2 regions of the Sedimentitalea sp. genome follow, and region 1 is predicted to be linked to the other one. Evidence: riboswitches for the same ligand, from Rfam matches in the RefSeq annotation. Region 1 holds a riboswitch; the other holds the start of a gene.
What was found. Region 1 has a riboswitch for thiamine pyrophosphate ahead of thiB (thiamine ABC transporter substrate binding subunit). Riboswitches for the same ligand answer to the same signal wherever they lie in the genome.

Region 1 (4,209 bases):
CCCATTGCCAGCGTACCCAGCAACCCACGCCAAAAGTGACCCATCGGTTGCTTGGTGATCAACCCGTGTCGCAATTCACCCCGCGCCGCGAGCCATACGACGATCACCGGGATCGCAAAGAACGATCGGAAAAACACCGCTTCACCCGGCGGTACCTCTGCTGACGTGGCCTTGATCAGCGCCGCCATGACCGTGAACAGGCCGATCGCGCACAGCTTGAGCGAAACGGCGAGCCCCGGTCGATGCGATGTTAACATTTTTGCCATGCGGCCTTCCTGCGCCGCACACGCAAAAAGATCAATGGGGTATCCTTAGATCAGCCAGAGCATCAGCGCGTTCAAGGTGAAGAACGCACCGGATGTCGCGGCCAGCATGGCAATGGACGCAGCCCCCTCCAAGCCCTGTTCCTGCGCAAGCACCACATAGATTCCGAACATGGGCATCGCTGCCGACAGGATCACCGCGATGTGCAAATCATCCGGCATACCCGCCAGTCCCATCATCGACACAATCGCAGCCGCTAATGCCACCAGCGCCGGATGCACCACCAGCTTGCCAATTGCGATCTGCGCCGCAAGCGACTTGTTGCCGCGCAGGGGAAGCCCGACCAATGCGCCACCAATGGCGATCAGAGAAAGTGCCGCTGCCGAGTCAGCCAGCATCGAAGTGAGGCCCAGAACGGGGCCGGGAACCCGAACACCGAACAGCGAGACCGCCAATCCGGCGAGAAGGCCGATGATCATCGGACGCTTCAGCATACCGAGCAGGATCGCGCCCAGCCGCGCCCCAAGGCCCACGCCTGTGTTTCCTTTGGCAAAATCGATCAACACCAGGCAGATCGGGATCAGGATGATGTTTTCCACAAGGATGTTCAGCGCCAATACGATCCCCGCGATATCCGGGAACGCCAAGAGCATGATGGGGAACCCAACAAAGCCCGAGTTTGGACAGCTGCTGCCCATCACCGCCAACGCCCGGCGCGCGGGATCAATTCGTTTCAGCGTGAACCACAGATAGACGACGATGATGGTGGCAACCCCACCTCCAAGATAGGCCAGCACGTAACCCTGCTGAAACACCTGTGCAAAATCCCGTGTCGCCAGTGCCTTGAACAGCAATGCGGGCAGCGCGATGTTCAGGACAAAGTTGCCCAGAAGACGCATGTCGGAGGACGACAACCACCCGGCCCGCACCAGCCAATAGCCGATCACAATGGCAGCATAGATCGGAAAGGTGATGCCGAGGATGGTTGCCAAGGATCAGCCGATCCTGCCGCGATTCTCACCGACCTGACCACGGTGCAGCAACATATGGTCAAGGATCACACAGGCCATCATCGCCTCGCCCACCGGCACCGCGCGGATACCGACGCAGGGATCGTGGCGGCCTTTGGTGATGATCTCGGTCTCTTCGCCTGATTTGGTTATGGTCTTGCGCGTGCTGAGGATTGAACTGGTGGGTTTAACGGCAAAGCGTACCACGACATCCTGTCCGGTGCTGATGCCGCCAAGAATGCCGCCAGCATGGTTTGAACTGTACTTCGGACCACCCTGCCCCATGAAGATCTCGTCGGCATTGGCCTCACCCGTCAGCATCGCCGCCGACATGCCCTCGCCGATCTCGACCCCTTTTACCGCATTGATACTCATCATTGCGGCGGCCAGATCCGTGTCAAGCTTGCCATAGACCGGTGCGCCCAGCCCTGCGGGTACACCGCGGGCAACGACTTCGATGATCGCCCCGACCGAGCTGCCAGATTTGCGCAGCCCATCGAGGTAGGTGGCCCAGGTTTCCGCCGCTTGCGCATCGGGTGCCCAAAATGGGTTCGCTTCGATCTGCGCCCAGTCGAATTCCGCCCGGTCGATGGCGTGTTCCCCCATCTGCACCATATAGCCTGTGATCTGAACATCCGGTGCCAGCGTCCGGATCGCTTCGCGCGCCAAACCACCGGCCGCCACGCGAGACGCGGTTTCCCGTGCCGATGAGCGGCCGCCGCCGCGATAGTCACGGATACCGTATTTCTGCCAATAGGTAATGTCCGCGTGTCCCGGACGAAACTTGTCCTTGATGTCGCCATAGTCCTTGCTGCGCTGATCGGTATTTTCGATCATCAGCTGAACTGGCGTGCCGGTAGTCAGCCCCTCGAACACACCCGACAGGATGCGCACCTGATCCGGTTCGCGCCGCTGTGTCGTGTATTTGTTCTGACCCGGCTTGCGCCGATCCAGCCAGTGCTGGATCATCGCTTCGTCAACCACAACACCCGGCGGGCAGCCATCAACCGTCGCCCCGATCGCAGGGCCGTGGCTTTCGCCCCAGGTGGTCACACGGAACAGGTGGCCAAAGCTGTTGGTCGACATGGGCGGTGCTCCTTTTGGCATGTGCTTTAGCGGGGGGATCAAAGTCTCGCAAGCGGTTGTCGTGCTGCAGGGGGGCGCTGCCCCCGCCGCCCTGCGGGCTACTCCCCCGGAGTATTTTGACAAAGATGAAGGGTAAGGCGCTTGTCATTGCGGGGCCCGCGAACTAGGGTTTCCGCCACCTCGGGGTGCCTTGAATGGCTGAGACGCGCAATGCGGACCCGTTGAACCTGAACCGGCTAATACCGGCGTAGGAAAGGTCTGGAACCCCTTCCATCCCTGCCCATCGCCGCAAATGGAGGATGCCATGAAGTATCTTGCGATTGCAGCGGGAGTTTGTTGTGCCACGGCAGCTTATGCCGAGACATCGGAACTGACCGTCTATACCTATGACAGTTTTGTCGCGGAATGGGGGCCGGGACCGGTCATCGAAAAAGCATTCGAAGAAAGTTGTGGTTGCGATCTGAAACTGGTCGGGGCCGGTGATGGCGCAGCGCTTTTGGCGCGGATCAAGCTTGAAGGTGCGCGCAGCGATGCGGATATCGTTCTGGGGCTGGATACCAACCTGACCGAGGCGGCGGTGGAAACCGGCCTTTTCGCACCACATGCGGTCAGCGCCGACTACACCTTGCCGGTGCCGTGGAATGATCCGGTATTCGTGCCGTATGACTGGGGCTATTTTGCCTTTGTGCACGAGGCGGATGCCACGGCACCCAGCGATTTTCGTGCGCTTGCATACAGCGATACCAAGATTGTCATTCAGGACCCGCGTTCGTCGACCCCGGGACTTGGATTGCTGATGTGGGTCAAGGCGGCCTATGGCGACGAGGCACCGGCCATCTGGGAAGCGCTTGCAGACAACATCGTCACCGTGACCAAGGGTTGGAGCGAAGCCTATGGGCTGTTTCTGGATGGCGAGGCTGACATGGTGCTGTCCTACACCACCTCGCCTGCCTATCATCTGATCGCCGAAGAAGATGCCAGCAAAGCAGCGGCGGCGTTTGACGAAGGACACTATTTACAGATCGAAGTGGCGGCAAAGCTTGTCAATTCCGATCAACCAGAGCTGGCAGACGCCTTTCTGGATTTCATGGTCACGGATGCGTTTCAATCCGTGATCCCGACAACGAACTGGATGTATCCGGCAGTAACACCAGCAGGTGGCTTGCCGCAGGGATTCGAAACTCTGGTCAAACCGGATAAGGCATTGATCATTCCCGCAAACGAAGCCGCAACATTGCGGGATGAAGCGTTGGCAGAGTGGCTGGGCGCGCTCAGCCAATAGGCCATCGCAGCGGAGTTGGCGCGGCGGCAATTGTCGCAGCGCTGATTCTTGGTGCGCTGGTTGCGGTTGCATTGCGCGCCGAACCCGGACGCGGTCTTGGGCCGTCTGATTGGGCGGCCGTGCGGTTCACCGTGGTGCAGGCCGCGCTTTCTGCCGCGTTCAGTGTCGCCGTTGCCGTACCGGTTGCGCGGGCGTTGGCGCGGCGACGCTTTGCGGGTCGACGCATTCTGATCGCACTTTTGGGCGCACCGTTCATCTTACCTGTGATCGTCGCCGTGCTGGGGCTGCTGGCGGTATTCGGGCGCAGCGGCTGGATCAGCGAGGCGCTCGGTTGGGTCGGCTTGCCGCCCTTGCAAATTTACGGACTGCATGGCGTGGTGCTGGCGCATGTGTTTTTCAATTTGCCTCTGGCAACCCGGCTGATCCTGCAAGGCTGGCAGGAAATTCCGGCAGAACGGTTCCGTCTCGCCGCACAGCTTGGCGCCGGGTCGCGCGCGATGTGGCAATTGCTGGAATGGCCGATGCTGCGACAGATCGCACCCAGCGTTTTGGCCGTGGTCTTTGCGA
Region 2 (4,209 bases), on a different contig from region 1:
CGGCGACAACCAAGTCTTCGGTGGTGTAGGGGAACACCTGAAACCCGTCTTCCGACAGGATGCGCGCCGCTTCGACCAAACCAAACACATCCGGTTGAAGCGTATCTTCCTCGCCTATGACTTCGAGCTTGATCCATTTCGTGTCAAAGACTTCGCGCGCCATATGTGCGGTTGTCACCGCTTCTTTGACGCTGTGGCATCCGGCCGTGTTCGGCAGGACGTGAACGTTTAGATCGCGGATCAATTGCCAGAAACCCTGCCCTTGTCGATCCCGTCCGCTTTCGCGACGCAAAGATACGGTGGCCACGCTTGCGGCGCTGCGTTTGAACGCCTCGGCCAGGATTGCCGGCGACGGGTATTGCGCCGTTCCGAGCATGAAGCCATTTTCCAGCGTTGTGCCGTAAAAACTACGCATGCCTTATCCGCCCTGCATGGGGGCGAGGACTTCGATGCTGTCACCATCGTTCAGAACATGGCCTGCACGGAGAGGGGCAGGCACAAACATGCCGTTCACTGCGGTGGCGACCTTGGCCCCACCGAACCCTTCCGCCTCGAGCAGATCAGTCAGGGTGGCCCCCTGCATCTCTACCGGCGCGCCATTAAGCTGCAACTTCATCCATCACCTCCGGCGTTTTGTTGTCAAAGATCAATTCGGCCACCATCCGCGCCATGGCAGGGGCCAAAAGAAACCCGTGTCGAAACAGGCCGTTCGCACGGATCAGGTTTCCGTCTCGTCGAATGCGCGGCATGTTGTCGGGAAATGCCGGGCGGCTGTCGACGCCGATTTCGAGCACTTCGGCCTCGCCAAACGCAGGGTTCAGCGCATAGGCCGCGCTGAGCAACTCAAGCATCGCGCGAGCGGTTACGTATTTGCCTGCCTTGCCCTCGATCATCGTCGCACCGAGCATGAAAATGCCATCACCTCGCGGCACGATGTAAAGCGGCACACGCGGGTGCAGCATCCGGATCGGGCGATTCAACTCGATATCAGGGCAGGACAGGACGAGCATCTCGCCCTTGACGCCCCGCAGATCGGTCACCGCATCTTTTGCCTGAAACCCACGGCAATCGATCGTCAGACCCTGTTTCGCGCACTCATCTGGATCAGCGGTATCTTGGACAAAGGCGGCACCATCAGCGACAAGACCGGAACGCAACGTTGCAAGCGCCGCGCGCGGGGCCAGATGAGCCTCGGATTCAAAGAACAGCCCGCTTGCGAAACGATCTCCCAAATCCGGTTCAAGCGCAGCGATCTCAGCACCTTTGACCTCGCGATATCCCCCGGTTCGGCGTGCAAATCGCGCAAGATCGGCTTTGTCTCGGGTCGGAGACACAACAAGCGAACCGCAACGATGCACGGCACTCGTTTTTTCCGCCCACCAATCTGCAGCCTCGGAACCAAGCCGAACCACCGGCTCCTCGGCGCTTTCCCCTTCGCAGAACGGGGCAAGCATGCCACCTGCCCACCACGAACAGGCGTGTGGCCCAACGTCTGCGTGGCGATCAATCACGGTGACCTCTGCACCACGATCCAGCAAGGCCCGCGCCACGCAAAGACCGGCAACACCGGCCCCTATGACCGCAACCTTGGTCATGTCCATTGCCCGTGAAAATGATGGACCGGTCCGTGTCCGCTTCCGATATATAGATCATCCGCCGCCGCGATCGCGGATTGAAGATAGGTATGTGCGGTGGTGACGGCAGCGCTCAGGTCAAGCCCGCGCGCAAGCTGTGCTGCAATCGCGGCCGAATAGGTGCACCCTGTTCCGTGTGTATTGCGCGTTTCCACGCGGGGCGCCTCGCATGTTGCGATGACGCCCGTTGCATTGACCAGCACGTCGACACAGCTTGCACCAGATGCATGGCCGCCCTTCATTAGAACAGCCGCTGGCCCCATCGCGACAAGGCGCTGCCCCTGCGCCGCCATTTCATAGGGCGATTGCGCCTCGGGTTCGCCCAGCAACCGCGCAGCTTCTGGCAGGTTTGGCGTCAAGACAGCAGCTCGGGGTAGGATATGGCGGATCATCGCCTCTACAGCGGCGTCCTGCAAAAGCGTGTCGCCGGATTTGGCGATCATCACCGGGTCGACCACGACCGGACCCTCAAACGACGTCAGGTGTTCGGCGGTGATTTCGATGTTTGCCGCGGAAAAAAGCATCCCGATCTTAATGGCGTCGACGCTGAGATCAGACAGAACCGCGTCGATTTGTGCGGCGACGATCTCCGAAGGGACTTCATGCACGGCCGTCACAGACGTTGTGTCCTGCGCCGTCACTGCGGTTATGACGCTCGCCCCATAGACACCGTTCGCTGACATCGCCTTGAGGTCGGCCTGCACGCCCGCACCGCCACCGCTATCAGAACCTGCAATCGTCAGTGCAATCGGGGTCTTGGCAGTCACAGGCACGTCTCCAATGTTGCGGACGTACCAACGTGAGAATGAGCCTGTGCGTTCTTCGCACGATCTACCCGTTCCCTACGCCGGTATTGCCCGGATCAGGTTCGACGGGTCGGTGCCTGCACCTCTCAGCCCAAAGGGCCCCCCGACGGATGATTGTCTTGCCGCTTGCCCCAGCTGGGGCCGTAGCGACCTATGTCGCTGGCGTGAATAGGACAGCTTTACATAAACTGCAATGCTCAAGTTTCCTGAGCAGGTGCGGAAGGCGCGCGACTGAAGGGACCGATGGGAAAGCACAGCCAAGTCGTCAGCAAACCATATATCTGCCCTGACGCCTGTTCATCTGAATCGCGGATTGCCGCTGTTCCCTGCCTGCGTTAGGTCTGTGACAGATACAGCAGGAGGCCCCGACCATGACGTTGAAAGTATATCTTTCAGGAGAAATTCATACAGATTGGCGCGAGCAGATCGTCAAAGGCTCTGACGATCTGGACGTGACATTCGACAGCCCGGTCACCGATCACGGCGCCAGCGACGACTGCGGGGTTGCGATACTTGGGGCGGAGCCGAACAAATACTGGCACGACCACAAAGGTGCGATGGTGAATGCGATCCGCACCCGCAAGGGGTTGGAGGACGCCGACGTCGTGGTCGTCCGCTTTGGCGACAAATACAAACAGTGGAACGCGGCCTTTGATGCAGGCTATGCTGCGGCGTTGGGAAAATCGCTGATCGTTCTGAACCCGCCCGAACATCAGCATGCGCTGAAAGAAGTGCATGCAGCCGCGCTCGCTGTTGCCGAAGAGCCGGGCCAAGTTGTCGATGTTCTGCGCTATGTATTGACCGGCCAATTGCCCGGCTGAACCGCCTGAAGATCACTGACATTATATTTTGCTTTATCCTCGATTCGTGTTTCGGGGAGAAAAAGGCGTGCTTTCCCCGTGACGGCACGGGTTGTCACCGAGTATGAATCAAATTCATCGCAGACATGTGATTTCAATTTGATCTTCATTCTAGGGAAAATGATAGTGATCCAGGAATTCAAAGACTTTATCGCCAAGGGCAATGTCATGGACATGGCGGTTGGTATCATCATCGGTGCAGCGTTCACCGCAATCGTCGGCTCGCTGGTTGCCGACCTGATCAATCCGTTCATCAGCCTGTTCATGGGTGGTATCGATTTCGCCGGTCAATACATCCTGTTGGGCGAAGGCAGTTTTGCATCGATCACCGAAGCCGAAGAAGCCGGCGCTGCAGTATTTGCGTGGGGCCGCTTTGTAATGGCCGTGATCAACTTTCTTATCATCGCCTTTGTAGTATTCCTTTTGGTCAAGGCCGTGAACCGTGCCAAATCCATGTCCGAAAAGCCCGAAGAAGAGGCACCCGAAGAACCTGCGGGGCCAACCGAGATCGAATTGCTGGTCGAAATTCGCGACTCTCTCAAAAAGCAATAAAAATACCACTCGCGCGAATGGAAAGGGCTTGCCTTAGGCAGGCCCTTTTTCTTTAAGCGTGATCAGGATTGATCACAAAAGAGGGCGAGTGTCTTGGAACAGATGATGGAACAATTGGGTGGCTTCGGACCGCTGGTAATCAATGCAGCCAAGGCGCTGGTGGTCCTGATTGTGGGTTGGATCTTTGCTGGCGGTATTTCGAGCTTTGTTCGAAACCGCGTGAACCGCCATCCGCGAATCGACAAGACTTTGGGCAATTTCGCCGCAAGCATGGTGCGGTGGATCATCCTGCTCATGGTGCTGGTCGCGGTCCTGGGCATCTTTGGTATCCAGGCGACAAGCCTCGTCGCGATGCTG

Region 2: it holds a riboswitch for thiamine pyrophosphate, as region 1 does, so the genes downstream of both, thiD (bifunctional hydroxymethylpyrimidine kinase/phosphomethylpyrimidine kinase) here and thiB (thiamine ABC transporter substrate binding subunit) in region 1, are expected to answer to the same signal.

Annotation. Positions count from the first base shown of each region.
Region 1 is NZ_JBDWLR010000044.1:22,063-26,271, reverse strand. It holds gene ABJO75_RS11585 (DMT family transporter) at 1-266, opposite strand, end outside; gene ABJO75_RS11580 (AEC family transporter) at 312-1,256, opposite strand; gene aroC (chorismate synthase) at 1,260-2,360, opposite strand; TPP riboswitch at 2,532-2,631, shown strand; gene thiB (thiamine ABC transporter substrate binding subunit) at 2,665-3,642, shown strand; gene ABJO75_RS11565 (thiamine/thiamine pyrophosphate ABC transporter permease ThiP) at 3,618-4,209, shown strand, end outside.
Region 2 is NZ_JBDWLR010000095.1:40,237-44,445, forward strand. It holds gene ABJO75_RS27155 (thiazole synthase) at 1-415, opposite strand, end outside; gene thiS (sulfur carrier protein ThiS) at 419-616, opposite strand; gene ABJO75_RS27165 (FAD-dependent oxidoreductase) at 600-1,595, opposite strand; gene thiD (bifunctional hydroxymethylpyrimidine kinase/phosphomethylpyrimidine kinase) at 1,592-2,401, opposite strand; TPP riboswitch at 2,457-2,556, opposite strand; gene ABJO75_RS27175 (YtoQ family protein) at 2,812-3,261, shown strand; gene mscL (large conductance mechanosensitive channel protein MscL) at 3,427-3,852, shown strand; gene ABJO75_RS27185 (mechanosensitive ion channel domain-containing protein) at 3,946-4,209, shown strand, end outside.